DNA from 4 places in the Cerasibacillus sp. genome. Region 1 is predicted to be linked to each of the others. Evidence: riboswitches for the same ligand, from Rfam matches in the RefSeq annotation. Region 1 holds a riboswitch; each other region holds the start of a gene.
The links. Region 1 has a riboswitch for thiamine pyrophosphate ahead of VIG73_RS01695 (ABC transporter substrate-binding protein). Riboswitches for the same ligand answer to the same signal wherever they lie in the genome.
Positions count from the first base shown of each region.

Region 1 (7,756 bases):
AGCAGTCCATTCGTACGGAAAATAACCTTTACCGGTTCAACACCTGTTGGTAAATCATTGATTGAACAAAGTGCTCATACAGTTAAAAATGTCACAATGGAGTTAGGTGGTCATGCTCCACTAATTATTCATGCAGATGCCGATCTTGACTTAGCTGTCGAACAAACAATGGCCTCGAAATTCCGTAATGCTGGCCAGACTTGTGTCTGTGCCAACCGACTCATTGTCCACGAAAAGATCAGTGACGCTTTTTCAAAAAAATTAGCTGACCATGTGAATAAATTGAAAGTCGGTAATGGACTTGACGAAGAAACGGATATAGGACCAATCATAAACAAAAAAAGCTTTGAAAAAATTTCTCAACAAATTAAAGATGCCATTCATAAAGGAGCCACTGTCCTAACAGGTGACAACTATCATGTGAACGAAGAGAAAGGATACTATTACGTTTATCCAACTGTCTTACAAGGGGTCACTGATGAGATGATTATGATGCAAGAAGAAACATTTGGTCCAGTCGCACCAATTACTACATATGAAACACTTGAAGAAGCTGTTCATATTGCCAATAATACACCATTCGGTTTAGCCGCTTATTTCTTTACGAATGATTATCGCATCGGCACATACTTGCATGATCATTTAGACTTTGGAATCATTGGTTGGAATGATGGGGCACCATCTGCCGCACACGTCCCATTTGGTGGTATGAAAGAAAGTGGGCTCGGGCGTGAGGGTGGTATCGAAGGGATCGAACCATATTTAGAAACAAAATATTTATCGATTGGAAATGTGTGATAAATAAAATGATACATTTAGAAAAGGTATGGAAGGCTAAGTGACTTCCATACCTTTTTTTCATGTACTTCTTTCATAAAAGCACATTCGCCTATCCCTAGACATATGATATGACGAAAATCATTGTTAGGAGTGATTAAAAGTGGAACAAGAAAGACAATCTGTCCAATTCACCCATCCATTTGATCCTTATTTTTATCGTTCATTAAATCATCTTCAAGGAAGAAACATCGTCATTCAAACAGTGAGAAACCCAATTCAAGGTATATTAAAAACGATTACACCAGACCATGTTGTGCTTGAAGTAAGTGGTGTTTCTTTTTACATTCGAAATCAAATGATCGTATGGGTCACACGAGCTAAATAGCGACATATCGTAGGAAAGGAATGAACAAAATGTTTAAACGCGTAAACAAGTTATTAATTGAACTTCCTGAACCAGAATATGGTGATGCCAATGCAGCAGCTGCTGTACAAGAATTGCTCGGGGGAAAGTTCGGGGAAATGTCGACTTTAAATAACTATATGTTTCAATCATTTAATTTTCGTGGAAAACGAAGATTAAAACCTTTTTACGACCTTGTTGCAAGCATAACTGCTGAGGAATTTGGTCATGTTGAGTTAGTGTCTAATACAATCAATCTCATTCAAAAAGGGACGACTTTTGAAGCGGATCCTGATTTAACACCTATGCATAATGCAAAGGATAAACGTAATACACATGCTTTTATAGCAAATGCACAGACAGCTATTCCAGGAGATTCAATGGGGCATCCATGGAATGGTAGCTATGTCTTTTCAAGTGGTAATTTATTATTAGATTTACTACACAACTTCTTTTTAGAATGTGGTGCACGTACGCATAAGATGCGCGTATACGAAATGACCGATCATCCAACCGCTCGTGAAATGATTGGTTATTTACTCGTTAGAGGTGGCGTCCATATACTGGCATACGCTAAAGCGATTGAAATCATAACAGGTGTCAATATAACTAAAATGCTTCCAATCCCGAATTTAGATAATCGAAAGTTTGATCATGCACGGAAATTTGAAGACCAAGGTGTTGGAAATGTCCTATTTACTTGGAATGATTCAGGAGATTATGCCGACATACGAAAAATATGGAAAGGTACCAATCCCGAAACTGGCGAGCGCCTTATTGTAAAAGAAGGGACACCTGAAGGAGCACCTATTCCCGATTTAGATGAGTTACCAGAAGAATTCGCACCAGGTATTGGACCAGATGAATATAAACAAATAGCGAAACGTTTAATGGAAAACATATAATTAAACAATAAAACGAGGCTGGGGCAAAACCTCTGAAAAATGAAAAAACTATTCTTGTTCACTTTTTCCTTATGTCCCAGTCTCCTTCTCCTAATCATAATGACAGTACGTGAATTATCAATAGAGCGAGCTGTTCTGCATGGATTCAAAGATTTATGCTTAACCATGCGGAGTGGAACTATCTACTCTGCATGGATTTGAAAATTTGTTCGTAACCATGCGGAGTGGAACTAACTACTCTGCATGGATTCAAAGATTTATGCTTAACCATGAGGAGTAGAGAACTTTACTCGTTTCCAATTTGGATTTTTTGTATTTTATCATCTAATAGATTTTAACAAATATAAAAAACGTAAAATAGATGTTGAACCAGCTTTTGGATTCCTGAAGGCTAATTTGTCATTCTCTCAATTTTCGGTCAGAGGAAAATCGAAAGTAGAAAATGAATGAGCATTTGCATTAATGGCGGTAGACTTAAGAAGTATACCGCCAAAATTCGAAACAAAAAAGAAATTGCGGAAACAACATTTCAATGTTGATTCCGCAATTTTTCTCATTTAAAACTGGTTTTGTCCCAGCCCCTTTCTCTTATGATTAATTGAGACCTTATTTCTGCATTTTCTCATACACTTTCTTTTTAAAGTGTAAAAATTCCTCTGTTAACAATAGTCCTTCATGGCGTGGACGTGGAAAAGGAATAACGAATTCATGTTTTACGGTCGCTGGACGTTCAGACAAGATGATGATCCGGTCAGAAAGAAAAATCGCTTCTTCAATATTATGCGTCACAAATAAAATTGAGCGGCGATATTCACTCCATACATCCATTAACCACTTCTGCATATCGAGGCGCGTAAATTCATCAAGAGCAGAAAACGGTTCATCAAGACACATGAATTTTTGCGGACTAAGCAATGCACGTATAAAAGAGACACGCTGTTGCATTCCACCTGATAGCTCATATGGATAATGATTTTCATAACCTTTTAGACCCGCACGTTCAATCATTTGCAGAGCTATTTTTTTATCATATGGACCATGAAGTTCAGCACCAAGGACGACATTTTTTAAAATACTTCGCCATGGGAGTAGTGCTGGTGATTGTGGCATATAACTTATCGAACCACGACGTCCATTTATTTTTACTTCATCTAAATAAATGTCTCCATTATCAGGAAGACTAATGCCACCAATTAAACGAAATAATGTGCTTTTACCACTACCAGACGGACCAAGTATTGATACGAATTCGCCATCATTTACTGTTAAGGATAGGTTCTTTAATACAGCATGATTTCCGAATGATTTATTGATTTGTTTAATGACTAAATGACTCATGGGCATTCCCTTCTTCTATTGGTTTCCAACGGACGAGCTTTTTTTCGATATAAACGATAAGACCAAAGAATAATAAACTTAAAATAATCACTAAGAAAATGGCGACAAATACCCGATCTGTCCGAAAAGAAGATGATGCTAGTGTCATATAAACACCAATCCCTTTATTTGCACCTAACCATTCAGAAATAACTGCTCCCATGACACTATAAGTAGCCGATATTTTCAAACCAGAAAAAACAGCTGGTAAAGCATGTGGCCATTCAAGCTTCCTAAAAATTTGTAACTTAGAAGCACCCGCCATTTGCATATAATGGAGCCAATCACGATTCGTCTGTCTAAATCCATCTAACGCAGCAATTGTAATTGGAAAAAAGCAGACAAGTGTAATAATAATTACTTTCGGTAACATCCCGAAACCAAACCAAATAATAAGTAAGGGAGCAGAAACAATGACAGGAATATTTTGCGATATAATGAGTACAGGATAAAAAGCCTCCCGCATAAACGGAATGAGATGCAATGATATAGCGACAACAATTCCGACACTTGAACCGACTAAAAATCCAATAATTGCTAATTGCACGGTTGATGAAATATGTTTAGAATACTGATTCCAACCAGTTAATGCTTCATCCACTATATCGCTCGGTGGTGGTAAGAGCCATGTTGGTATTTCGAATGTTTGACAAGCGACTTCCCAGCCGATGATGAAAAGGATGATGACCAATAATGGTCGCCATCCTTTATTTATTAATTGCTTCATATTATCGATACTTCTCCGTCAATTTATCCATTGAAGCACCACTTGGTTCATATAATATTTTCACTTGTGAAATCACATTCGAACTACCCAGTTCCACCATTTTTTCATTCATACGTTCGACAATCGCTAACAATTCGCTTAAATTACCTTCCATCGTTGTTTCAAGTGGATTCACTTGATATTTAACACCAGATTGTTCAATGACCTCAATAGCTGCATCAACATATGGAATGACATCTTCACCATTTTTCGTCTTTGGTATAATTTGTATACTTATAAGTGCGTTTGCCATGATGGACACCTCTTTTATTTTGGTAAAAATTCATTTGTAAATGCTTTATCACTATCTAATTCTTTATCAAGTAAATCATTTTCCAGCATCCACTCTGCATAGTTTTCCCATACTTCTAGTTTTTGTTCGCCCCAACGCTCAGCATCATCTTGATATTTATCTTTTAGCCACTCTTGGCTAGCTTTTACTAAATCTGCGTCAAGATCTGGTACCGCATCGATTAAAATATTTGCCGCTGCTTCAGGGTCTTCTATCGCAAATTCATATCCTTTAGATACGGCACTTAAAAACTTTTCTACTGTTTCTGGATTTTTTTCAATTTGTTCTTCACTTGTAGCGAGAACAGGTGTGTAATAATCGAGCTTATCCGAGAAATCAGTTAAATAGAGCATGTCTAATTCTTCCTCACGCAATTCAGCTTCAATTCCTGTCCATCCATAGAAGATCCAAGCAAAATCAATATCACGTGTAACAGCAGTGAAATAATCCGCTGTACCGATATTAACGATGTTTAACTTATCAATATTGCCACCGTCTTGTTTCATCAATGTTGATAAGACAGCTTCTTCTACAGGTGAGCCCCAGCCACCATATGTTTTACCTTCAAAATCTTTCGGTGATTTTATATTTTTATCAACCGGTGCGGCAAAACCTGATGTATTATGTTGAATGATTGCTGCAATCGAAACAAGTGGGATATCTTGAACTCTTGCTTCTGTAATACTCTCCTGGTTACTAATTCCAAAATCAGCTTGTCCCGATGCAATCAGTTGGTCAGCTCCAGCTTCACCTGGCAACATAATCTCTACTTCTAAGCCTTCTTCTTGAAAGTAACCTTTTTCCTGAGCGACATATAGACCTGTATGATTTGTATTCGGTGTCCAATCTAAAACAACTTTTACTGCTGTTAATTCATCTTTCTTCTTGTTTGATTCATCAGATGTTTTTTCTTTTGTATCATTATTACCACAAGCTGTCATAATAAGTAATACAGTGATGAGTATAGCTAGTAGTCTCTTCATGTTAATCTCCCTTTTTTCGATTCAGTCGTAGGGAATGATACGAATTCATAAAAAAAGCCCTAGAAAATCTAGGGGCATGAACACATATATAGACATAGTTGTGTCACATGTTCCCTTCGCTGGTATTAACCAGATCAGGTTCAAAGAGTTAGTATCTTACGGATACAATCTCAACCAGCAAAACACTGGTACCCCTACAATGAATCTTTTATTTGTCTTCATCATAACTATGCCATATCGACGATTAAATTTCAAGATGAAGCTTCTTCAATTCATTATACGATCCACGATTTCGCCATTTCTTAGTTCAAATTGGAAATTACCATGTTTTGTCAGTTCTAAATCATGTGTGACAAGGACAATCGTTGCGCCTTTTTTATGGATATCTTGTAAAATAGCCATAATCTGATCACGATTTTTAAGATCTAGGTTTCCTGTTGGTTCGTCACATAATATGAGCTGTGGGTCATTCATCAAGGCCCTAGCAATGGCTGTTCGTTGTTTTTCTCCACCAGATAATTGTGATGGCATATGATTTTTCCTATTCGTAAGGCCAACCATGTCAAGCAATTGTTCCGCCTTTTCTTTGACAACAGCTTTCGATTCGTATGGTAATAAAGGAATCATCACATTCGTAAGCACATCGAACTGATCAAACAGTTGAAAGTCCTGAAAAATATAGCCGATATATTTCCGACGAAAAGAGCGACGTTCTGCTTCAAGTGCTGTCATCGCATCAAGTTCGCCAATTATCACTTGTCCACGATCCGCTTGCTCAATAGCTGATAAAAGTCGCAGTAATGTTGTTTTACCAGAACCGGATGGACCAGTTATCGTAAGCCAACTCCCAGATGCAACGGTAAAATCAATTTCTTTTAAAACGTTAATTGTTTCGACACCTGTTTCATATGATTTATTAACATGATGAAGCTTGATGTCCAATTGTAGCACCTCCTTTTACTTGTGTTCGATGTAATGAATAAATCGAACCGCCAATAGTCACAGCCAAAATGAATAAAAATCCAATGATTCCTGATATAAATGCTATTAGCGTCGTCTCAATAAATATGAACATAATGATAGAGCTTACAATCCACCCGAAACCTATCGATAATCCAGCCCATATAAGCACTTCTTTTATAAAATAGTTTCGGATTGCTTTTTTCTCCCAACCGAGATATAGAAAAAGCTTAATTTCTGACTGACGTGTTTCCCACATACGGCTAAGTGATTGATAGACTGTTGTTAAACTTAACACGTACAATAGGACGATAACAAGGTAAAATAACCCCTCAACTTCGCCATGTACATAAGCACCAAGTCTTGTGAGTGTCGTATTTGCGACCGTTTGTATTAAGAAGAATGGTAGAAAACATGTCAAAAGCGTCATTAAAAACAACTGAATACATGCGGCAATAATGCTTGATTTATAAAAACGAATATTTTGCATAACGACCGTTTTACCTTGTTTCTTAGGATGTCGTATTTTCTTTTTCTGTACGAAGCTGGCTAATAAAAGTAAAAGTAGAAAGATAATACTAATCACAGCTGATAAAATAAGTGGTAACCAGTCATTGATATACATACCATAAACGGTAAAACCAATCATCACGAGAGTAATAGGAATGCCTAACATCGTTATCCATTCTTTATAGCGAACCCGGCGGATAAGTTTTTCTGACCAACCGAGTTGTGCTAGCAATTGTTCATCTCTTTGACGGTCTACAAGTAAATTAGAAAATGAATAACCGACAAATGTAAGTGCTACCAAACCATATAATAAAGTTAAAAGCACTTGAAGCGCATTCCAACTCGATATGACCGTATCTGCTGCTCCTAACGTCGTAAACATTTGAACAACTTTACCAATTCCTTCAACATCAACGGTGAGGTCTTGAAGTGATGCCCCTGCTACAATATCAACCGTAAAACCAGCTTCTTCCCATTCATCTGCTAACTCACGAATAAGTGTTGCCGCTCGTTTATCATAGCCAGTAATTCCGGCAACTTTAACTCGAATCGCGTCAATCGGAGCCTCACCTTTTATTTTCTCCGCCCAATCAATCGAAATCAGTCCGTGTGCAGGTGTCGTTATAAAACTTCCCGGCACAGCTGATGGATGAAGTTTCACTGATGAATCTGTTGCCAAATATGGCATATCACGCCCATAAATACCTAAAGGGGAAGACGCTAACATATCTTGGTTTTCTTCAATTGAAAAGAATCCTACATGAGAAAATTCAAATGCAT
Region 1 is NZ_DATBTY010000006.1:97,040-104,795, reverse strand. Features, by position in the region: gene VIG73_RS01730 (NAD-dependent succinate-semialdehyde dehydrogenase) at 1-798, shown strand, start outside; gene VIG73_RS01725 (DUF2642 domain-containing protein) at 941-1,165, shown strand; gene VIG73_RS01720 (manganese catalase family protein) at 1,195-2,088, shown strand; partial or broken gene VIG73_RS15775 (transposase) at 2,431-2,686, shown strand; gene VIG73_RS01710 (ABC transporter ATP-binding protein) at 2,695-3,426, opposite strand; gene VIG73_RS01705 (ABC transporter permease) at 3,407-4,192, opposite strand; gene VIG73_RS01700 (thiamine-binding protein) at 4,194-4,484, opposite strand; gene VIG73_RS01695 (ABC transporter substrate-binding protein) at 4,499-5,506, opposite strand; TPP riboswitch at 5,601-5,712, opposite strand; gene VIG73_RS01690 (ABC transporter ATP-binding protein) at 5,774-6,448, opposite strand; gene VIG73_RS01685 (hypothetical protein) at 6,423-7,756, opposite strand, start outside.

Region 2 (7,756 bases), on a different contig from region 1:
TGACTGCTACGAAAGCAACGACTATCTTACGCAACCATAGTTTCATAGAATTACCCTCTTTACATTGGACTATGTGTCATGGTGCCTGTTCTGTTATGATAATATCATTTTAACATGAACAATGCTTAGCGTCTATATAACGAAGTGCTCTTCACATTATTTTTAAAAAACCCCGGACAGCTTTCGTCCAGGGTAAATATTTTATACTAAGTAGCCCATTTTCTTCGCTTCAAACTCTAGTTCCTCCCTAAACTTAGGATGTGCAATGCGAATTAATTCTTTCGTACGTTCGCGAATTGTTTTTCCACGTAAGCGAGCCACACCGTATTCAGTTACAATATAGTCGACATCATTTTTCGAAGTTGTCACAGGTGTTCCTGGCAGTAAAGTCGGAACAATTTTTGAAATGGTATCTTTTTTTACACTTGAATGTAATGTTAAAATACCCTTTGAATTTTCAGCGAGATGTGAAGCAATTTGGAAGTCAGCTTGCCCACCTGAAGAAGACCAATATGTGCCGCCAATCATCTCTGAGTTCACTTGGCCAAGGAAATCAACTTCAACAGCCGCATTCACTGTGACTAAGTTTTTCATTTTAGACAAATCGACAACATTATTCGTTTTATTGACTGGTAACATATAAATATCTTCATTCTCATGGATAAAATCATATAAACGCTGCGAGCCGAATGCAAATGTAGCTGTTAACTTCCCTTTCTTAAATAGATTATTCTCATTAGTAATGGCGCCTGCTTCATATAGATCAATAATTTTCTCCGGTATCATTTCCGTATGCACAGATAAATTTCGGTGTGATGTCAACTGTTCGATGATCGCATTTGGAATAGAACCGAATCCGATTTGAATGGTATCGCCATCTTCAATGAGCTCTGCTACATATTCACCAATGATTCGGTCTTTTTCTGATACTCTTAAATCAGGTGATGCAGGGATTGGCTCATGATTTTCGATTAATGCGCTTACATCAGAGATATGAACACGATTCTCTCCATATGTACGTGGCATATGTTCATTCACTTCTAAAATAATGTTTTTAGCGTAAGGAAAGACAGTTGCTACATAGTCACAGTTAGTTCCCATTGAAAAATAACCTTCGTCATCCATCGGTGAAACGACTGCCATCGCGACTTGATTATTTGTAAACTGATTTAGTAATTTAGGCATATCGGAAAAGTGGTTTGGTAAAATATCAATTTTTCCTTCTTTGAATGCTTTTCTTTCTGATGCCCCTAAAAAAGTACTAATAATTTGAAGTTTTTCTGGTTCAACATCGATTACATCACGAGTTGAAAACATTTGAATTAAACGGTTTCCTGAGAGGCCTTCATGTGATTCTAATTGTTTCATTAATTTGTAAGGCTCTCCGGCTAATATCGGTGTAATAATGTCGTCTCCAGGCTGAATGAATGAAACCGCTTCCTCGATAGAGCAAAGTTTTTCATTGTATAATTTTTGCAAGTCCATATTGCTTATCCCCCTTTTTGAATTAAGTTACCCTAACCTCTTAGATCATTCTGAACTATTCATTGCTGAAGTGTTAAAATGTTAATAATCTTAGCGACAATTCATGCTATACAACAGCAAAAACAGCATCTGTATATACTTTACAAAATAAAATGTTATCTGTCATCCATATTGAATTTTTTGTCGAAGAATGTTGAATTTTACAATGAAGTGAACTATGACATTTAATTGAAAAATGATATAACGAACCAAATAACATGAAAAAACAAGGTATAATAATAAGTGAGAGATACACAAAAAGAAGGAGGAAATTCATATGTTTGACTTAAAGCCATTTAAAAGAAAAGATGACGAGCTGGATTTATTCGAACGCATGTTAAAGTCCTTCAATGAAGTATTTGATCGAGAAGGAATTGCACCATTAAATGGGAATTTCAATTCTTTTCGTACTGATGTCAGAGAAACGGAAGATGCTTATTATGTGGAAGCGGAACTTCCAGGATTTGACAAAAATGATATTACCATTCAAGTAGACGATAATTATTTAACAATTCATGCGAAACGTGAGGAAGAAGAAGAAACGAAAGATAAGCAAGATAAAATTATTCGTCAAGAGCGTCACTACGGAGAGTTTATTCGACGCTTTTATGTCGATAATATTGATGAAGATAAAATTAAAGCTAAATTAAAACGAGGCGTCTTAAAAATAAAACTACCTAAATTAGATCCGAAAACGCCAGAATCAAGACGAATTGATATTCTTTAATCATATTTAAACCATGCCAAAACTATAGGTGGCATGGTTTTTTTGCTTTTAAAACGGACATATATTTGTTATGATGGGATGGAAATGAATAATGAAGTGACCACAAGGGGAGCTTTTCGCTGAGATTGAACGTTCATGCGTTCTAACCCTTCGAACCTGTCTAGTTAGTACTAACGTAGGGATGTGGTGAAATAATGCGGAATGAAGGTATGTATGAGTATGCCATCTTTCCTATTTCACGATGTCTCCCTCAGTGGTACACCATTAGAGGAGGCATTTTTTTATGAAACGATTTGATTTAGAAACATTATTAGAGATAGCGATTTTCGCTGGATTTGCGATGGTACTCGATTTATTCCCATCATTTAAACCAAATCCATCGATTTCCATCTCATTTGCTATGGTCCCGATTTTTATTATTGCTTTTCGCAGAGGCTTTCTTGCCGCGACGATATCCGGGTTTTTATGGGGGGTTTTGCAAATTGCAACAGGTGATGCCTGGATTTTAACCCCTACACAAGCATTTATTGAATACTTTATTGCCTTTACATGTATCGGATTTGCCGGGCTGTTTTCAGGTATAATTAAAAGTAGTTTAAAAGATAAAAAAATGGGGACAGCAATTGTATGGATTGTCGTTGCAACATTTGTCGGTGGTGCAGCTCGTTATTTCTGGCATTTTGTTGCCGGTGTCATCTTCTTTAAAAAGTACGCCATTGAAGCAGGAAAAACACCTGTCATCTTCTCGTTAACGATGAACGGGATTACGTTCCTTGGCGCTTCGGTTCTTTGTGCCATTATATTAGTCTTACTGATTAAAAAAGCACCACAACTAGTTACAGTAGCATCTCAGAGAAGACAACAAGCCGCATAATATTTCATTAAGGTGGGAAAAATCTCCCACCTTTTTTTTGCAATTAATAAGACAGATTGATAATTATTTTTCATTGAAGTATATTGACAATCGCATTTAATCAGGATACTATTGGTAATGATATTTTTGAATTATCCAAAAGATTTATAGTGATCACTAGAAAAAGCTTGAGGGTGAAAAATGAGTCAACCGTCAATGAAATTTTATACAAATCGACATATGAATATCGCCGGCTCTGTTAAGGTAACAACAAATATTTTAAAAGTATACCGTCCAAATCAGCGTCCCATTTCTATCAATTTAACACTACTTCATCAACAAGGAAGTAAATTTAAAGAAAGCCTCTCGCGAAATCTAGCATCATAACATCAAACAACTTCATTCGATTTTTTTTACCCTATCAATAATTAATTTCCTAAACTTATTTAAATATGAACGGGTTTGTCCAAGAATGATTTCCAAGGCAAACTCATTTTTTTATTTTCTTAAGGAGTTGAAGAACAAGTGCATACACTCTATTCTAGAGGTATGATCAAGAAAATGAGGGATTCTTATGCGTATAAGATTAATATTAATTTTTATACTAATGATCATTTTGAATGGCTGTGCTGATTCATTACAAAAGCCGAGTGGGCTCGATTTTTCAGCTACCAATCATTCAGAACATCATACAGCTTTACAAATAAAACCGAGTTTTACAATTACTAAAGCGGACGATCAACCTAAAAAACACCATGAAGATAAAATTGAAACTAAACCAAAGCGGGAAGAAACGTCACAACAAACCGTCGTAAAAGAGAAAAACGATGCAGACGCTCTGCCAGTGCAGGAATCAAAACAAACGACTAAAAAAACAGAAACAAAACAAGGCAATTTGCCAACTAAACAAGTACAACAAAATCAAACAGCACAAAAGAAAACAAAAAAACCGAAGCAGACGCCACGAAACGAACAAAAAAATGATACCAAATCAGATGATAGCATTGGAACTGTGACAATGGTCATCAAAATTTCAAATGACAATATCCCGTTAGCTCATACAAATGTCACTATTTATAAAAATGATACTGCCTTAGATGCTTTATTACATATCACAAAGGACAGAAATATTCAACGTGATATATCTGGAAAGGGATCGACCGCTTATATTAGGGGCATTGCTAACGTCTATGAAATGGACCACGGACCTGGAAGTGGTTGGATGTTCCGAGTTAATGGTGTATTTGCCCACCAAAGTGCCGGGGCGATTAAAGTGTCGCCTGGGGATCATATTGAGTGGCTCTACACGAAAGACTTAGGCAAAGATATTGGCGCCCGGTGAGACTTACCACTTGACTATGCTTGAAGACCAAGACTTTTGGCAAAACGAGTTAATAAGGTTGAAAGGAGTATTGAACGTGAGTGAACAAGGCTTTTTAAGCATCCATCCTATTGTTCAATTAATGTACTATATCTTAATTGGCGTGATGCTGTTTCAAATAAATCATCCCGTATTCCTATTAACCACCTTCCTATTATTAATTTGGATTGTCTGGCAACAAGATGAGGGAAAATCCATTAAAAAGCGGCTATCTAGTATCCTTTTATTGATGGGGGTTATGATTTTATTAAATCCGCTTTTTGTCTCACGAGGTAGCCATATCTTGTTTTATCTTGGGAACCGACAAATAACGCTTGAAGCGTTAATTTATGGTATCAGTCTTGCACTAATGATCGGTGGCATGATGTTATTATTTATCTCTTTTCAACACGTCCTACATGGTCAGCGTTTTTTATATTTATTTGCTAATCTTCTTCCACGAACAGCGCTTTTAGTCATGATTGCACTACGTTTTGTGCCGTTATTAATGAATCGGCTAGAAACAATTCGAGCCATTCAACATGTTCGCGGATCAAATAAATCACCAATTAAAACAGCTATGTTGCAACTACAAGCCTTAATCACTTGGTCTTTAGAAGAATCGATAGAAACTGCTGATTCCATGAAAGCACGTGGTTATGGCAATCAAAAACGAACGATGTATACGCCTTTTTATATGGAGAAACGTGACTGGTTTGTGATGATCATTTTGCTTTTGTTATTTATACTCTGCTTTACGGGAAGTATTCTAGGTTATGGTAACATCTATATTTATCCACGACTAGGAACGTTACATTTCTATCCGTTTGATTGGGGCATGTATATCATAATGATTTTCCTTTATTTAATGCCTTTGCTTATTGAAAGGAGCACTGCTTAAATGTTTCAGCTATATGATGTGTCTTTTCGTTATCCTGATGCGAATAAAGATGTTTTAAATCAACTCCACTTATCCATTAATGCCGGCGAGTTTATTCTGTTAACAGGGCCGAGTGGTTGTGGAAAAACAACGCTTTTACGTTTATTAACTTCTGTTCTACGCCCTATTGGCGAATTATCTGGTGAGATGCTTTACCAAAATAAACCGATTCATTTATGGTCTGACGAGCAATTAACAAAGCAGATTGGCTTTATTTCACAACATCCTGAAGAACAGATGGTTATGCCCACCGTCATACAGGAGCTCGTATTCGGTCTGGAAAATCACGGTTTATCAACAGTGGAAATGCGAAAGCGTGTTGCCGAACTAGGGCATTTCTTCAAGATTGAAAACCTGCTTTATAAAAAAACTGATGCCTTATCTGGTGGAGAACAACAACTTGTTCATCTGTTATCTGTTTTATTATTACGTCCAAAAGTACTCATTCTTGATGAACCGACTTCACAATTAGATCCCGTACATGCGAAACATGTTTTACAAATCCTCGAACAACTGCATCACGATTTAGGGATGACGATTATTATTGCTGAACACAGGGTTGACCACTTATTTCAGATATGTGACCGTGTGATTATGCTTGATGAAGGAACAGTGCGTTTCACCGGAAACAGTCGGGATATGTTATATCAGCTTTTTCAATCACGAGAAATAAAATATCACGCTTATCTACCAGATCTAGCTCATTTATATTTAGAGAAAGCACAACAACCGATAAAAGACAACATTCCCCTAACCGTTAATGATGGTCGCGTATGGTTAAAGCAGACCTTACCTATGAGAGACAGTAAGCGGCAAAGTCGGAATGTAGAACAAGAACAACCAATTGTTACGTTAAAAGACGTGACCTTCTATTTTTCGAAAAATGCCCCATCCATTTTAAATCGCTTATCATTAACCATTTATAAAGGGGATTTTTACACCATTATTGGTGGGAATGCATCAGGGAAAACAACGTTACTAGAGATTTGCCTTGGTATTAAAAAGGCTAAACGCGGACGTGTAGAACTTTTTCAAGAAAAGCCTCATAAAACCGCGTTGAGCCGGGTTGGATTTATGCCACAACAACCACAAGCTTTCTTCATGTATGACACCGTAGAAAAAGAAATGCAAGCGATGTTAAACCAAGGCGATGATGGCGAGCAGCACATGATAAAGATGGCTAAACGATTCAATGTCGAACATCTTTTACAACAGCATCCGTATGACTGTTCATATGGAGAAATGCAAAAAGTTGTACTTGCTTGTCTCTTACTGCGCCAACCTGATATTTTATTCCTTGACGAGCCTACAAAGGGGCTAGATCCTTTCGCTAAGAAAGAGCTCGGTCGCTATCTAACAGCATTACACAAGGAAGGAGTAACGATTGTAATGGTTTCTCATGATATTGATTTCATCGCTAATTATTCTAAGCGCTCTGGCTTATTATTTGCTGGCGAGGTCACTACTGAAGGACCGACCCACACCGTCCTACAAGATAATTATTTTTACACGACGGATTTGAGTCGAGCGGCGAGAGGCACGTCTTTATCCTCCGTCTTAACACTTGAGGAGGCACTTCAAGCATGGCCAGAAAAATAATGATTGCTGTGGTTAGCATTATCCTGTTCCTTTTGCTATTTGTTTTCTCAGAGAGGGCGTATTTTTTTATAAGTTTTCTCATCATTGGTCTCATCATGTTACCGTTTTTTATTCGCTTTGAGAAGCGCTCAATTTCTGCTCGTGAAGTCGTCCTGCTTGCGATGTTTATTGCTGTGGCAGCTGTTAGTCGCATACCTTTTGCAGCCTTACCGAGCATCCAACCGACATCATTTATTATCATCATGGTTGGAATTGGTTTTGGTGCGGAGACGGGTTTTATCGTTGGTGCAGTGAGTGCACTCGTATCGAACTTAGTACTTGGTCAAGGTCCTTGGACACCGTGGCAAATGTTCGCCTGGGGCTTGATGGGAATGACAGCGGGCATAATGTCGCACTATTTACAACAAAGATGGCAGCGCCTTTTATTCGGTTTTATATGGGGATTTCTATTTGGTTGGACGATGAATTTATGGGTCTTAACAACTCAGATTGATAATCTAACATTAGAACTTATCATTGGCATTTATGCGGCCAGTTTTGTCCATGATTTTTCCCACGCGTTGTCTAATGTTGTATTACTATTTATCTTTTCTTCTAGTTTCTTGATGATTTTTAAACGGCTAAAAAGAAAATATGGTGTTTTAGTCAATAAGTGACAGTTTAATTAGTTCGAATTTACTATTTTTGAAAAACTCCTAAAAAAGTGATTTAAATTGAAACCATTTATGGTATTATACGTAAGATTAATTGTAT
Region 2 is NZ_DATBTY010000062.1:1,182-8,937, reverse strand. Features, by position in the region: gene VIG73_RS10555 (YpjP family protein) at 1-46, opposite strand, end outside; gene VIG73_RS10550 (acetyl-CoA hydrolase/transferase family protein) at 202-1,485, opposite strand; gene VIG73_RS10545 (Hsp20/alpha crystallin family protein) at 1,802-2,251, shown strand; TPP riboswitch at 2,347-2,450, shown strand; gene thiT (energy-coupled thiamine transporter ThiT) at 2,535-3,125, shown strand; gene VIG73_RS10535 (hypothetical protein) at 3,306-3,491, shown strand; gene VIG73_RS10530 (DUF4430 domain-containing protein) at 3,679-4,446, shown strand; gene VIG73_RS10525 (energy-coupling factor transporter transmembrane component T) at 4,523-5,365, shown strand; gene VIG73_RS10520 (ABC transporter ATP-binding protein) at 5,366-7,003, shown strand; gene VIG73_RS10515 (ECF transporter S component) at 6,988-7,659, shown strand.
Region 2: another riboswitch for thiamine pyrophosphate. It lies ahead of thiT (energy-coupled thiamine transporter ThiT); the one in region 1 lies ahead of VIG73_RS01695 (ABC transporter substrate-binding protein).

Region 3 (7,756 bases), on a different contig from region 1:
AAAGAACAAAGATGATCATTATAGACGCTAACGCGACCTAATCGGTTAAACGAATGAGAGATTACATCGCATTTAATAAGAAATGCGATGTAATAAGATAAACAAACTTCATATTATATCGCCTTTAAAAACAAAATAAAGAAAAGAACCTTCGACAACGAAGGTTCTTTTTTCGCTTAGGATGGTTTATGTGAATGATGGCAATGGCAATGACATTTTTTTCTGCAGTGATCGTTGCAGTGGTGGCAATGATGTTTTTTTCCTTTGTACTTTGGTAACGGATTAATAGGGTCTAAACAAGCGATGGTTGAGAAATCATTTAAGTCTAAAGTTAAACATATTCCTGTTTCCCGAAATTGAATTGTTTTAAATGGACCCTTATGGCTGAAGAAGTCACACAGTTTCTCCCCGCTGTCTGCTACTGGAATCCCATTTGCGTTGACAGGTCTTAATAACTCAACGACGACACAACATTCCGATCCTTTGACAAATTTTTTAGCACGTAAAATCGGTGTTTCGATGCAATCATAAAATGTTTCATTTGGAAAGCCGTCAATTGGTTGCTTGAATACACCACTAGCAATAAATGGTTGACAACTTTGTTTACAGTAGAGAATAAATGGAATGGTTGTTTTTAGATTACTATCATTTCTCGTTGGTGAGGTCAGTTGTTTAATGGATTGCTCACAACTTGTTATACAACGATGGGATTGGCGCTCGGCGACTTCATTCTGTGCATCCACTATCTTTTTTACAGTCGTACAAACACAATCATCTTGTTGATGATAACTATAGCCCATGAATGTTCACTCCTTTTATATGTCATCAATTTAATATATGTTATCTATGCTGTTATGGAGTGTTTTAATGTCTAGTAAACAAAAGACTAGTTAAACAATCCATAAGAACCATTAAAATGTTTCTTTGTATTAGTGATAGTGACGCTTCATATCTTTGAGGTGAGCCATACAATATATTGAATCCTTACAAGACTTGTAGTGGATTTATCCACAGCCCATGAAATTCTTTAAAAGCCAGCTGATCACTGGCTTTTTATCTAGGTTTTTTAATAGAGATAATCGTATATTTTTCTATTATTAAACGATTAGCTATATCAAAAACTTACCCAACTGCATGTACTAAATAGTAGAGGAGGTGAAGTGGAAAATGAGAGATTATTATCGGTATAAAGATAAGGAAATAGAAGAAATGGCAAAGTTTTGTAGTTGCCATAAAAAGGAGGTTAAAAAGATGAAACGACATTGCTCATGTGATCGTTGTAAGAAACATCATCATAAATGGGATGATTGTTGTAAACATGATCATAAATGTTGCTGTAAGAAAGGTAAAAAACATGATGGGAAGGATAAGCATAAAAAACGAGACAAAGCAGATTTATTAGATTTTGAATTTTTTACACTTGATCCAAATGTTCGGATGGATAATAATATGAGATTACCTGAAGATATGCAAACACCTGTAGCCTCCGTCACTCTTGAGCAGGTTAGAAATGGAGACTTAGTTTGGCTAAATGGCGTATTTGGTTTAGATCAGGATGAGACCATCTTTATTGACAATCGAGTAGATATGAGAATATTTAAAGGAAACCCTCCAGTATTTACCCCTGGTTCAGAAATCTATCGAGCTAGATTTGAGGTAGAAGGTGAGGCTGGTGATGACCAAGTCATTGAACCATTAATGCATGTTGATAGAATAACGGAAAACGCTAACAATGTCACGTATACTGTAACTATCGAACCGCTAGATACGGATTTATTCCTAAATGGCCCTATAACATTTACTGCAGCATTAATTAACAAACGGTAATGGAAAAGTGAAAAACCCTCTATCAATTGATAGAGGGTTTTTTGAATAGTATGAAGTGAGATTTCTAGCTATTTGTTAAACGAAAAGTCTACTTCTTTTCCCTCTTGTTGTTCATAGCCTTTCATATACTTAATCCGACGTTGGGCGGCTGCTTGATTCACTTGTTCGTCAGCATGATATGATGAACGAACAAGTGGACCAGACTCACAATGTTGAAAACCTTTCTGTAATGCAATTTCTTTTAATTCCTCAAATTCATCTGGATGATAATAACGTTCCACATTTAAATGTTTTCGCGTCGGCTGTAAATATTGGCCGATTGTCATAATATCGACACCATGAGCTAATAAGTCATCCATTGCTTGAATAATTTCTTCTTTTGTCTCTCCTAAGCCAACCATAATACTCGATTTTGTCGGTGTCTGTGGAGCGATTAATTTTACGCGCTGTAATAGTTGTAAAGAACGGTCATATGTTGCTCGTGCCCGGACACGTTTTGTCAAGCGCCTCACTGTTTCAATATTATGGTTAAAAATATCAGGCTTACTATCCATCAATGTTTTTAAACTTTCATAGTCACCTTTCATATCAGAAGGAAGGACTTCAATTGTACAGCCTGGATTTTTTTTACGGATTGCTCGTACCGTTTCAGCAAAAACTTGAGCACCACCATCATTTAAATCATCACGAGCAACTGCTGTAACGACAACATGGCGTAGCCCCATTAACTGAACTGAATCGGCTACTCTTTCTGGTTCGTTCCAATCTAATTCATTCGGTAATCCTGTTTTAACCGCACAGAAACGACAGCCTCTTGTACATGTATCTCCTAAAATCATGAATGTAGCCGTTTTACGTTCACTCCAACATTCATAAATATTCGGACATTTTGCTTCTTCACAAACAGTATGGAGGTTTTTAGAACGCATTAACTTTTTTAATTGTGTGTATGATTTATTCGTGTTAATATTCGTTGTTAACCATTTCGGCTTTCTTAAAATCTCTGTTTTATTTTTCATTGCTGTGCCCCCTAAATGATTGATGAATTCATTAAACAAATGATGGGATGGTTTCTTTATAATGTTTTTCTGCTAATTGATACACTTCATCCCATTGACTTTCTGTTAACTCAAAAGGCTTAAATTGAACGTCTAGTGTCGATTGAAACCCATGATAAAAAGCTTGTTCAACCTCATCGTATGTAAATGTTTTCCCTGTTAATTGCTGAATGGTTGCTGCTTTTTGTCTGAAGGCACGCTTGTTAACGTCACGCATTCTTTCATTAGGAAATATAAATAAATCAAATAGCATGTCGATATCGATGCGAATAGGAATGGATCCGTGTTGTAATAGGACTCCTTTTTTCCTTGTTTGTGCGTTACCTGATATTTTTTTACCATCAACAACTAATTCATAAAAGGCAGGTCTTTCAAAGCAGACAGCAGTTCGTTTGCTTTTTTGTTTTGGGATAAAATATTCGGCTTGAATGCCGAGGTTTTTATATCCTTCTAGTATGCCTTGTGATAACACATAGTATGCTTCCCGAATAGAGTGTGGGATTTTCGGATGATTCTCAGAAACGACAATACTGTAAGTTAGTTCATCATCATGCAGGACAGCACTTCCCCCAGTTAATCTACGAACATATTGACAGCCATGTTTCTCTAAGCCTGGGAAATGTATCGATTTCTCAACCTTTTGGAAATGCCCAACAGATAATGATGGTTTCCTCCAGCCATAGAAACGTAATGTTGGTGGAATATGTCCTTCGCTATGCCAATTCAATAGAGCCTCATCAAGCGCCATATTGATATGGGCATCATGAGAACCTGTTCGTAAGATATTCCATGTTTCTCCCAAAATAACTCCCCCTTTAAACAGCTATTTTATTTACAAAAAAAAGCTGCATCCCATTAGGAATGCAGCACCATGTGTAATAATTCTCATGGTAAACTGCACTTTCCCACGCTAGTATTAACCAGATCGGGTGCAAAGGGTTAGAATATTTATTCCTCTCAGCCAAAAATGGCACCCCTAGTGCAAATAATAACTTAATTTCATCTTAACGATGATTACTTAGATTGTAAAGCGGATACAGAAAAATAGATGGTACTTTTTTAGTTAAGTATGTTTGTGTCTAAGTTGACTTTGTTTCAATTTTAAATCAATCATGATTAAATAAGTATGAATAGCAAATGTGATAGGAGGATATGAATGCAGGGTGGGGAATTGTTTGGACTACTTTGGATTGGTGTTATTATTATCACCATTCTCACGACTATCATTATTATTCGGAAAGATAAAAAGCGTGATCGAAAAGTCGTTAACATGTTAAATGAAAGTCTTGCTAAAGGTGAAATTTCAGACGAGGAATATAAAGAGTTGTATCTGCAATTTAAAGATGAGACATGTGACGCTTGTCCCAACATTAAGGCTTATTTAAGCGATAGCCGTCGAAAAGCCTATGAATCACAAGAAAATGTACCGAAATAAATGAGAGTCCGCTACTTTAACCAATAGCGGACTCTGTTTTATGCTGACTCGTATTTACTGCGGATTAATCTTAAAGAATTTAAAGTAACTATGAGCGTAGCCCCCATATCGGCAAAAATAGCAATCCAAAGTGTTAGCCAGCCTGGAATGACGAATAATAAAGCAAGTAATTTTAGACCGAGTGCAAAAGAGATGTTTTGTTTTATAATCGATAACGTTTTGCGGCTAAGTGCTACTGTATATGGTAATTTTGTTAGATCATCACCCATTAAGGCGATATCAGCTGTTTCAAGAGCTGCATCTGTTCCAGCGCCGCCCATAGCAATTCCGACTGAAGACCCAGCAAGTGCTGGTGCATCATTAATCCCGTCACCAACCATAGCGGTTTTCCCATATTGTTGTTTTAAATTCTTTATGACTTCTAGTTTTTCATCTGGTAATAATTCTGCTTTAACTTCTGATATACCAAGTTCACGCCCAATGGCATGTCCTGTGTTTTCATTATCGCCAGTTAACATGATTGTTTTTTCAATTCCGATTTGATGTAATGTATCAATGATATCGCGACTTTCTTTACGTAGCCGATCAGCTACAGCGATTAAACCGAGTGTTTTTGTTTTTGTGCCTAGAACCATCACTGTTTTCCCATCTCGTTGTAAGGCATTAATTGTCTCTTGAATAGTTTCTGGTATCGTTTGTTCTGTATTAAAGAAAGCGGGGCTTCCAATATAATACTCGGTATGTTCAATTGTCGCTTTAGCACCTTTCCCTGTTATAGATTGAAATGCTTCTGCTTTATATTTAGGTACTTGTGCTTCTTTTGCATAGTGAACGATGGCTGTTGCTAACGGGTGCTCTGAATAAGATTCAATTGTATGAGCAATGGATAAAACGTCTTGTTCATCTGTATCATTTAATGGTATGACATCTGTAACTCTAGGTGTACCTTCTGTCAATGTGCCTGTTTTGTCAAAGGCGACAGCGCGTAAATGTCCCGCTTCTTCAAGATGAACACCACCTTTAATTAATACACCATGTCGTGCTGCATTACCAATTGCTGTGACAATCGCAACAGGTGTTGAGATAACGAGCGCACAAGGACAACCGACGACAAGCACGGCTAATCCACTATACACCCATGTAGACCAGTCGGCACTAAACAATAATGGTGGGACGATTGCAACGAATAATGCTATTAACATGATAGCTGGTGTGTAATACTTGGCGAATCTGTCTACAAATTTTTGTGAAGGGGCTTTTTCAGCTTGTGCTTCTTCAACGAGATGAATAATTTTAGCAATGGTCGTATCTTCAACATGCTTCGTTACTTTAACTTCGAGAAATCCTTCCTCATTAATGGATCCAGCAAAGACATCCTGACCAATTGATTTAAAAATAGGAAGTGATTCACCTGTAATGGCTGCTTCACTAATATACGATTCTCCTTTAATCACTTCACCATCCATCGCGATACGTTGCCCAGGCTTTACGAGCATGATATCGCCAATCTGAATATCTTCTACTTTCATTTCAATTTCTTGGTCCGCTCGTTTAATAAGGGCCGTGTTTGGCGCAATGTCCATCAGTGAGCGAATGGATTCTCTTGCTTTATCAATCGAATAGTCTTCTAAAGCTTCACTAACAGCGAATAGAAAAACAACAACCGCACCTTCAGCCCATTCACCGATGATAGCAGCCCCGATAACCGCAATCGTCATTAGTGTTTTCATATTAAAATCTAATTTAAATAGATTTTTAAATCCTTCGATAAACATCTGATAACCACCAATGATGATGGCTGCCAAAAATAACCCAATCGTCACGACATGATTTTCGCCATAATTAAAGTAAAAGATATACCCTAGAAAAACGAAAACAAGCGAAATTAATGCTGTTATATTCGCCTTTTTCTTCCAAAAAGGCTCTTTTGTTTTATTAATGCGTACGTTTTCCGGTAATACTTTAATATCATCAAATGCTCCAGCCTTTTCTAATTGTTCGATTGATGCTTCGCCTTGAATCGTTATTTTAGATGCTCCGAAATTGAGTTGAACATCTTCAACAGTCACGATATTACGAATGTTTTTTTCAAACTTTGCAGCACAGTTTGTACAGGACAAACCTTCAAGACGATATGTTTTTGTCTCAGACATCTTCCTCCTCCTCATGTGCGTGAATCATGGCAATATAGATCAATTGTCTAACGTGATCGTCTTTTAAAGAATAAAAGACCTGTTTCCCTTTTCTTTGATTCTTGGCTAGGTCCATTTTTTTTAAGAAACGTAAATGGTGGGAAGCAGTCGCACTTGTTGATCCAATGATATGAGCGACATCACAAACACATAATTCCTTTTCAATTGTAAGTGCATAAGCAATCTTCAAACGAGTTGGATCGGCCAAGGCTTTAAAAATCTTCTCTACACCATCAACTTGTTTTACTTTTGGCTTGCCTTCATTTACAACGTTTTCATCATAACAGTATATATCACATGCTTGATTGTCATCTTCAACATTTAGTTTTATAGACATTGGAACACCTCATTCAAATGATCATTTGAATGTATTATATGAAAATGGAAAGGAGTATGTCAATCAAATGAGTGTTTGAATGAAAGGAACTGTATAAACGTTTTTCTCATTTGGCAATTCCATTAGATTATGCTTAAATAAAGATAATGAACAACGACGAGGTGAAAGGGTTATGTTAGCGCTTTGGTCGATTCCGATTGGTGTACGCATTCTGCTCACGTTCCTTGTTTTTGTTGCATTAGTTTACATTTTATTTCGCTTCCGAGCTGACAAAAATCCGGCACAAGATTCACTTGATCTATTAGAAGAACGAATGGAAAAAGGCGAAGTGAGTTTTAAGGATTATTTACATGCTAAGCGAAGCCGTGGTAAATAGGTCAGTTCATTAATCAATCGAATGTGCATACATATAAATTAAGTTAATGATAAGAGAGGATAAAAAAGATGAAGAAAACGAGCGTTGGGATTATTTTTGGTGGAAAATCAGCTGAACATGAAGTATCATTACAATCTGCAAAGAATATCGTTGATGCGATAGACGAAGAAAAATTCGATGTCGTCCTTATTGGGATTGATAAAAACGGAAAATGGCATGTGAATAATAAACAGTCATATTTAAAAAATGCTGATGATCCGAAGCATATTGAATTAAATGAATCTAACCAATCAGTCGCAATTATTCCTGGCTCAAGTGACCACCAGTTCATTCAGACCGAAACAGCTGAAGTGCTTCAACAATTGGACGTTGTTTTCCCAATTGTTCATGGGACATTAGGGGAAGATGGTAGTTTACAAGGGATGCTAAGAGTGGCTAATTTACCATACGTAGGTCCGAATGTTTTAAGTTCAGCTATTTGTATGGATAAAGATATTGCGAAACGCTTACTCCACGATGCTGGAATTAAAG
Region 3 is NZ_DATBTY010000036.1:83,891-91,646, forward strand. Features, by position in the region: gene VIG73_RS06500 (CotY/CotZ family spore coat protein) at 177-800, opposite strand; gene VIG73_RS06505 (hypothetical protein) at 1,252-1,827, shown strand; gene lipA (lipoyl synthase) at 1,896-2,870, opposite strand; gene VIG73_RS06515 (lipoate--protein ligase family protein) at 2,878-3,687, opposite strand; TPP riboswitch at 3,771-3,873, opposite strand; gene VIG73_RS06520 (hypothetical protein) at 4,042-4,320, shown strand; gene VIG73_RS06525 (heavy metal translocating P-type ATPase) at 4,359-6,473, opposite strand; gene VIG73_RS06530 (metalloregulator ArsR/SmtB family transcription factor) at 6,466-6,849, opposite strand; gene VIG73_RS06535 (hypothetical protein) at 7,022-7,225, shown strand; gene ddlA (D-alanine--D-alanine ligase) at 7,294-7,756, shown strand, end outside.
Region 3: another riboswitch for thiamine pyrophosphate. It lies ahead of VIG73_RS06515 (lipoate--protein ligase family protein); the one in region 1 lies ahead of VIG73_RS01695 (ABC transporter substrate-binding protein).

Region 4 (7,756 bases), on a different contig from region 1:
GCGAAAATAGTTATATGTTTCATCCACTCCATATTCTTTTAATCCATCATATAGTATTTCATCGACTGTCCAACCGGAAATTGAGCCAATAATTCGCCCCTTTCCTTTATCTTCAGGATCTTGAAATATCCCCCAGTAATCAGGTAGGTCAGTAATATATTTAAGGTCGGGTGCCATTGGTTCAATACCACGCTCAGCATCGCCTTCAATGACATATGTTGGAACGTATAATCCTTGAAAATTATCATCAAAGTTCACTGAAAGCTTTATAAAATCGCCGCTCTCAATGCGATCATCATACATATCACCTAGATTTGTTGTCCATATTTCCATATGCACATCTATTTCTTCTTTTTCAATACCAGTTAGGACGGCTGCTGTTGAACCTGTACGGTTCTCGGTCGGGTAACCATAACCATGTTCGATAATAAAGCCTGCTACTTCATTATGGAATTTTAAACTGTCCCAACCATTATCAGCAAAAACAATCATTTCTTTGTTTTGTTCACTTTCAGAACTACATGCTCCAATAAAAATTGTAAGACTAATAGAAAGCACCATGAATAACAATTTGTTAAAACTCTTCATAAAATGATAACCTCCATGATTTTGTTTAGTTGAAAAAAATGTATAGGATTGCTATTCATACGGTGCACAGAAAAATAGAATATAGATCTCGAGACCTCCTTAATTGTGGCCTATATTAATCGTATAATGAGCCATTTTTACTTACAAATGGTGGATGACGTACTAATCTCATGTATACGTTCATAAACGGTCGTATACGCCACCTATTATCACTACAAGGTATATTTTTTCGAATATTCATCAAAATATAACGCAAAACAATGAAAAAACGTATATGTCTTAGTTTGACATATACGTTTTCATGAAAATTACAATTTATTAATGACAGATTTAATGTCATTTGCTTTAGTAATTGCTGAAATGACGGCAACACCATCGGCTCCAGCTTGTAATACCTTTGTTGCATTACTAGACGTAATACCACCGATTCCAACGAAAGGTAATTCTGGATGCTGATGCCGAAGTGTTTCAATCCATTTAAGGCCTACAGGAGTTTTATCGGGCTTTGTCATTGTTTGAAAAACAGGCCCAGCTCCAACATAATCAACATATTCCAAGGAACTCTGTTCAAGTTCAGCTTGATTTGATATGGATAGACCGATTATTTTGTCTGGAAACATGTCACGGACGATACTAACAGGTGTATCATTTTGTCCGACATGAACGCCATCTGCATTAAGTGGTTCGACTAGTGTTACGTTATCATTGACGATAAAAGGAATGTCATGTTGTAAGCAAATATCGCGCAATCGTTTACCTAGTTCTAATTGTTCTTTTTCCGATAAGCTTCCTTTACCTTTTTCACGATATTGAAAAATGGTGATACCACTATTAATCGCTTCAATTAAAATATTTTCTGGCTTTCGTTTGCCACAATCCTGACTCCCCATGATGAAATATTTACGTAGACATTGTTTTAATATCATCAATTATCATCCTTTCAATTTCTGTACCGGAAATGAGAGTGCATCAATAAAGTGCGCTTTAAACGTTCCAGGCCCAGTGACAGCTTTTTGGGAAGCAGCATATTCAGCTGCTAATCCGTAAAATGTAACAGCCGTGGCTAATTGATCTTCAATAGCATCATCTGTCGCTAGACAACAAGCAATAATTGAGCCTAATAAACATCCGCCCCCAGTTACTTGTGCTAAATAAGGATGTCCTGTTGTATTTTGAATGACTTTTTTGCCAGTACAAATAACATCTGTCTCACCTGTAATCACAATATTTGTTTGATATTTTTGTGCAGCTTTTATAGCGACTTCTTCTAAATCCCCATCGCCAACTGAATCGACCCCTTTGACTTCCCAGGGAATATCAACAAGATGAGCAATTTCTCCGGCATTACCTTTAATGACTGTTGGTTTAACTTTCTTTAACATATTTGTAATCACATGACTTCGATAGGGTGTAGCCGCTACGCCGACTGGATCGAGGACAACTGGAATATGGTGCTTATTAGCAGTCCGTCCAGCGAGGATCATACTAGATATATCTTCACTTGATAATGTACCAACATTAAGGAGTACAGCACCGGCTGATTTAGCCATATCTTCAGCTTCTTTTTCAGCCATAGCCATGACAGGACTCCCACCAAAAGCAAGAATGCCGTTAGCCGCAAAATTCATAACGACATAATTAATGAGATTATGAACTAATGGATTTTTTTCACGTACTTTGTCAATGATTTTTGGATTCAATTTGTGTCACCTCATTCATTCTTGGTGCCCAGTGATTCGTTGGGCCACTTCCACTTCCTAAATCAAAGGAATATCGAATAGCTTGTGTAATATAATCTTTCGCTTTGATAACTGCATTGACAAGATTTTCTCCTTGCGCTAAATAAGCGGTAATGGCGGCTGATAACGTACAGCCTGTGCCGTGTGAATTTTTCGTATCGATTCGCTTCGTCGTCAATCGATGGATTTGTTCACCATCATATAAGAAATCCGTTGCATCACCGGAAAAATGTCCTCCCTTAACGAGAGCTGCATGTGCACCATATGTGTTTACAATCAACTTTGCTGCTTGTTTCATATCATCTTCAGTTTGAATGGCCATTCCTGTTATCACTTCTGCTTCTGGTATATTAGGTGTAACAACATAAGTTAATGGTAATAATTCATCTCGTAAATATTGCTGTGATTCTCTAGCAATTAATGGATCACCACTAGCCGCAACCATGACAGGGTCCATGACATATGGTACATTTAGCGACTCTATCTTTTTCTTAATGACTTGCATCATATCAATATGAGCAATCATACCTGTTTTGAAGGCGTGGATTGGCATATCATTAATAACTGAATCGAGTTGTTTTTCAATCATATCTAATGGAATATGGTGAACGGCTTGAACTCCGGTTGTATTTTGTGCCACAACAGATGTGATCACTGACATCCCATATGCTTTAAGTTCTTGGAATGTTTTTAAATCGGCGTGAATGCCTGCTCCACCACTTGGATCTGTCCCAGCGATCGTCAATGCACATTTAACTTGTTTCATAGATTGATGCCTCCTAAGATAATGTTATTTTAAATGAAATGATTTCAATTGCTGAGTAGATTTCATACGTGAAACAATAAATAAACCAATCAACGCTCCAGATATACTACTCGTTAAGAAAGATGGGAAAAAGAAGAGTGCTCCAAAAGCCGCTCCCATAAATAATTTGGCAAACGGAATAGCAAACAGTGAAGCAATGATACCTGTACCGAATGCTTCACCGAAAGCAGCCCAGCTTATTTTGTTTGTTTTTTGATAGAAATACCCTGCTAGCAGTGCCCCAATCATACCGCCTGGAAAGGCAAGTAATGTCCCAAGACCAAATAAATTTCTGATAAGGCCAATCATAAAGGCAATTGTTATTGCTGGTATAGGACCTAACATAACTGCTGCTATCACGTTTACGGCATGTTGAACAGGGTATGCTTTAGCAATCCCTGCCGGAAACCAAAGAAATTGCGAACCTAGAACGCCAATAGCTATCAAAATCGCCATCATTGTAATTAATCTTGTACGCTGATGCATAATATCACTCCTTTCATTGTGAATAACAAAAAAGCCAGGATTCATCGTCATGAACCTGGCTGATATAATACGAATGTCGAAATAGATAGACATAGGCTGTCTGACTACTTCCCTCCGCTGGTATTAACCAGATCAGGTCCATAAGAGTTAGAAAACAACGGTTTTCCTCTCAGCCCCCAAATATTAGGGCACCCCTAGTAGCATTTAATATTTTTATTCAATTACTTTTAGCGTACCATATGAAAGCGCTTTTGTCATTTTCTTATTTTCATATATCTATGCTTAATTAACAAATGTATCAGTGTAAGGGTATAAAACAGTGAGTGATATAGACGAAATAAAAACTTAATTGAACGTCAAAAATACATCATTCAGCCTTTATTAGACATCGTTTAACAAAAAGTTAATCAAGATATTTATTACAAAGTGATGTATATTCAAGTAAGATGAAATAAGAGAAAAGTTTCATTAGAAAGGTGATTTTATGGAAGTATTATCGATTGAAAATGTAGCGAAACATGATAAGGATACAACATTGTTTCCTCCATTTGATCTAAAAATATATAAGCAACATATCACAGCCATTTATTCAAGTTTAAATGTCCGTCATGCGCTAATAAAAATGTTGATTGGCAAAACTTCGGTTGCACCTGGGAAGATTTTTGTCAATCATGAAAGTATAGTGGCAAATAAACGTCATTATTTATCACAAATTGCTGTTTGTTTTTTTGATGAAGGGATCTATGAACGGTTGACTGTAATTGATTGTATGAAGTTTTATCGAGATCTTTATCAATCTAAACAAACGTTTGATTATATTTTACAATTGACCCAGTTAGAAGAGAAAAAGTATAAAAAGATTAGTAAATTAACTTTTTCTGAACGAAGACGCATTCAATTTGCGCGGATGTTGCTTCAAGATGCCGCACTTTATATATTTGAAGAAGCTGATTTAAATGTTGACTTAGAGACGAAGCGTGTTTTCTCTACCATCACTGACACATTAAAACAAAATCAAAAGGCAATTATAATTTTGACTGGGAATATGGAAAATGCCATCACGGTGGCAGATAACGTGTATCGTTTAGATGAGAATGGTCTCCATCAAATAGAAATAGGTAAGGATGAAACTGAAGAAACAGAAAAAGAAGTAACTGAACCAGAAGAAAGTCTTGAACAAGCATTTGAATTTAATAAGATTCCGACAAAAGTGAATGACAAAATTGTTTTATTTGACCCTCCTGAAATTGATTATATAGAGAGTAAAGATGGACAGGCACATTTATTTATAAAAGGAGAAGCTTTTCCAACGACGTTTACGTTAAATGAATTAGAGGAACGGTTAAAATATTTTGGTTTTTTCCGATGTCATCGTTCATACATTATTAATTTGCAAAAAGTTCGTGAAGTGATCACGTGGACGAGAAATAGTTTTAATTTAATTTTAGATGATCAAGCGAAATCTTCTATACCGTTATCAAAGGCAAAAATGGCTCAATTAAAAGAAATGTTGGGCCTAAAATAAGCTCCAATCATCCTGGAAAATGCTCCATTCATGGAAAACATGCTGCCAAATCAACGTTTTTCCTCTATTCTAGATTTACAAGCAGATGGAAATCACGAGGAGGAAAAATGGTGGAACAAATGATTAAAGTGAAGTCATTAGCAAAAATTTTTGGCAATCAACCCGCATTAGAAGATGTTCATTTTGAAGTAAACAAAGGGGAAACATTTGGATTTTTAGGACCAAGTGGTTCCGGAAAAACGACAACGATTAAAATTCTAACCGGGCAATTAATAGCTACTTCAGGAGAAGCATATGTATTTGATCAGCCTGCTGCTCTATTAAATAAACCACAATATCGGAAGAAATTTGGTGTTGTAACAGATAATAGTGGCCTTTATGATCGTTTATCGATTTATGATAACTTAAAATTATTTTGTGACCTTTATGATGTACCTGCAAAACGAATAAATGAAGTGTTAGAAATGGTGAACTTAGGGAATGAGCAGAAAAAGGTTGTTTCAAAACTGTCTAAAGGGATGAAACAAAGGGTACAGTTAGCAAGAGCATTCTTACATGAACCAGAGCTACTGTTTTTAGATGAACCAACATCCGCACTAGATCCAGCAAATTCTAAGCATATTCATGATGGCCTTCGTGAGTTGACGAAGAAAGGTACAACCATCTTTTTAACAACTCATGATATGCATGAAGCGGAGATATTATGTGATCGTGTAGCATTTCTGCATAAAGGTAAAATCCAGCTACTTGACGAACCAAAAAAACTGCGTCATCAGTTTTCAGATGCTTCCTTACAAGTCTTACTAAAGGATGGACGCGAGCTATTATTACCAGGAGGGCCTGAAGGAGCACAGACATTATATGATTATATGCAGGCGGATCAAGTAGTGTCTATCCATACGAATGAACCAACATTAGGAGATATTTTTGTTGAAATGACAGGGAGGGAACTTGTATGACTTTTTCAATGAAGCGTGTGATGGCTATATTTAATAAGGATTTGAAGGATTTATCGAAGAATATGTATGTTTCCACATCGATTCTAATGCCGTTAGTGTTGGCAGCGATATATGGAAGAATGGCTGATGAACTTTCCATAGATGCCTATTATCTTGTTATTAATCTTGCTTTTACAATGACAGCTACATTTATTCAATGTGCCATAATTGCTGAGGAGAAAGAGAAGAACACATTACGTGGATTGATGTTATCACCTGCCACAGTTGTGGAAATTTTTAGTGGAAAAAGTTTAGTTGCTTTCTCATTAACTGCAGTGACGATTATTGTATCCTGCTTATTTATGGAGTACAATCCGGAAAATATTGTCTTAGTTGCTGTTGGAATGATTGTTTCTACTTTATTTTATCTCGCATTAGGGACATTGTTTGGTTTATTAGCAAGGACCGTTGTAGAAGCATCTGTGATTATTATGCCTGTCGTGTTCTTGTTTGGATTCGGCTCTTTGATCGAATCACTTATTGATAAATATCCATTTTTAAGCGTAGCGGAATACCTACCGAACATGCAACTCATTGACTTAGCTTCAAAAGTACAAGCGGGGTCTGGTTTAGCAGATGTATGGCCGCATCTAGGTATCATGACAATTTGGTTTCTTGTTACTGCATTTATCACCATTGTTGTCTTTAAAAAGAAAGAAATCGATGCTTAGAATTTAACATGATATCCGTCAAAGAAAAAAACCACCATTCTTTTTAAAGGATGGTGGTTTTTTTAATATTTTAGAAAAGGCTTGTCGATAATCCTAATTGACTAAGTAACAAACTATTGATAAGAATGTTAATGGTACCAATTAAAAACGCTGTTCCAACACCATAATAGATTCGTTGCGGATGACTGGTTAGTTTGTCGTAAACTAATAAGGCAGGTACTAATGATAAATATAATTGCACGGTTCCGCCTAATAATGAATTAGCAAGCATACCTACAGATAAAGCACCTAGAAGAATAACAACAATATTTAACACGAGAAACGGTATCGATAAACTACTAAACTGGATAAACAACTGTTTAGGATTTAATTCCAGTTTAGCGACCTTAAATACGATGAGTAAACTTCCATAAGAGATACCAAATGCGATAGCACCAACGAGAATCATTTTAAGGACAATATTAAAAAACTCTCCAGCTCCAGAATATCCATAATCATAGCCGCCAAAGCTTCCTAGCATGTCTTCTAATTCTCCAAAAAGTCCTCCCATAGTCGTATTCATTGTAAAGTAATATCCTAATGAAAGAGTTAGAACAAAAAGGGAGATACTTACAATACTAAATACGAGATGTTTGTCATGTAGTTGAAGGGATTTCGTTGGATTTTTTAGTAGTTCTACAAAGAACTTCCAATAGGATCCTAGGCCCTTCTTAATATTATCTAATGTTTCATTAGAAGATGAGTCTGTTTTTTGATTGGTGACTGTTGCTGCAACTTCGTTAGGTTTGTTGGTGTGGGTATTCTCATTCGGGGCTTGTGTATGTTGTTCTTGGGTGTGACTTATTCCCTGAATCGGCTGACCACAATTTTCACAATTTGATCCAGCTTGTTGTTGATGATTACAATTGGAACAAATAATCATTATGATGACCTCCTTCTTTATT
Region 4 is NZ_DATBTY010000036.1:41,745-49,500, forward strand. Features, by position in the region: gene VIG73_RS06285 (ABC transporter substrate-binding protein) at 1-588, opposite strand, end outside; gene thiE (thiamine phosphate synthase) at 897-1,514, opposite strand; gene thiM (hydroxyethylthiazole kinase) at 1,521-2,288, opposite strand; gene thiD (bifunctional hydroxymethylpyrimidine kinase/phosphomethylpyrimidine kinase) at 2,269-3,093, opposite strand; gene thiW (energy coupling factor transporter S component ThiW) at 3,118-3,618, opposite strand; TPP riboswitch at 3,711-3,824, opposite strand; gene VIG73_RS06310 (LytTR family transcriptional regulator DNA-binding domain-containing protein) at 4,103-5,143, shown strand; gene VIG73_RS06315 (ABC transporter ATP-binding protein) at 5,254-6,102, shown strand; gene VIG73_RS06320 (ABC transporter permease) at 6,099-6,812, shown strand; gene VIG73_RS06325 (hypothetical protein) at 6,883-7,734, opposite strand.
Region 4: another riboswitch for thiamine pyrophosphate. It lies ahead of thiW (energy coupling factor transporter S component ThiW); the one in region 1 lies ahead of VIG73_RS01695 (ABC transporter substrate-binding protein).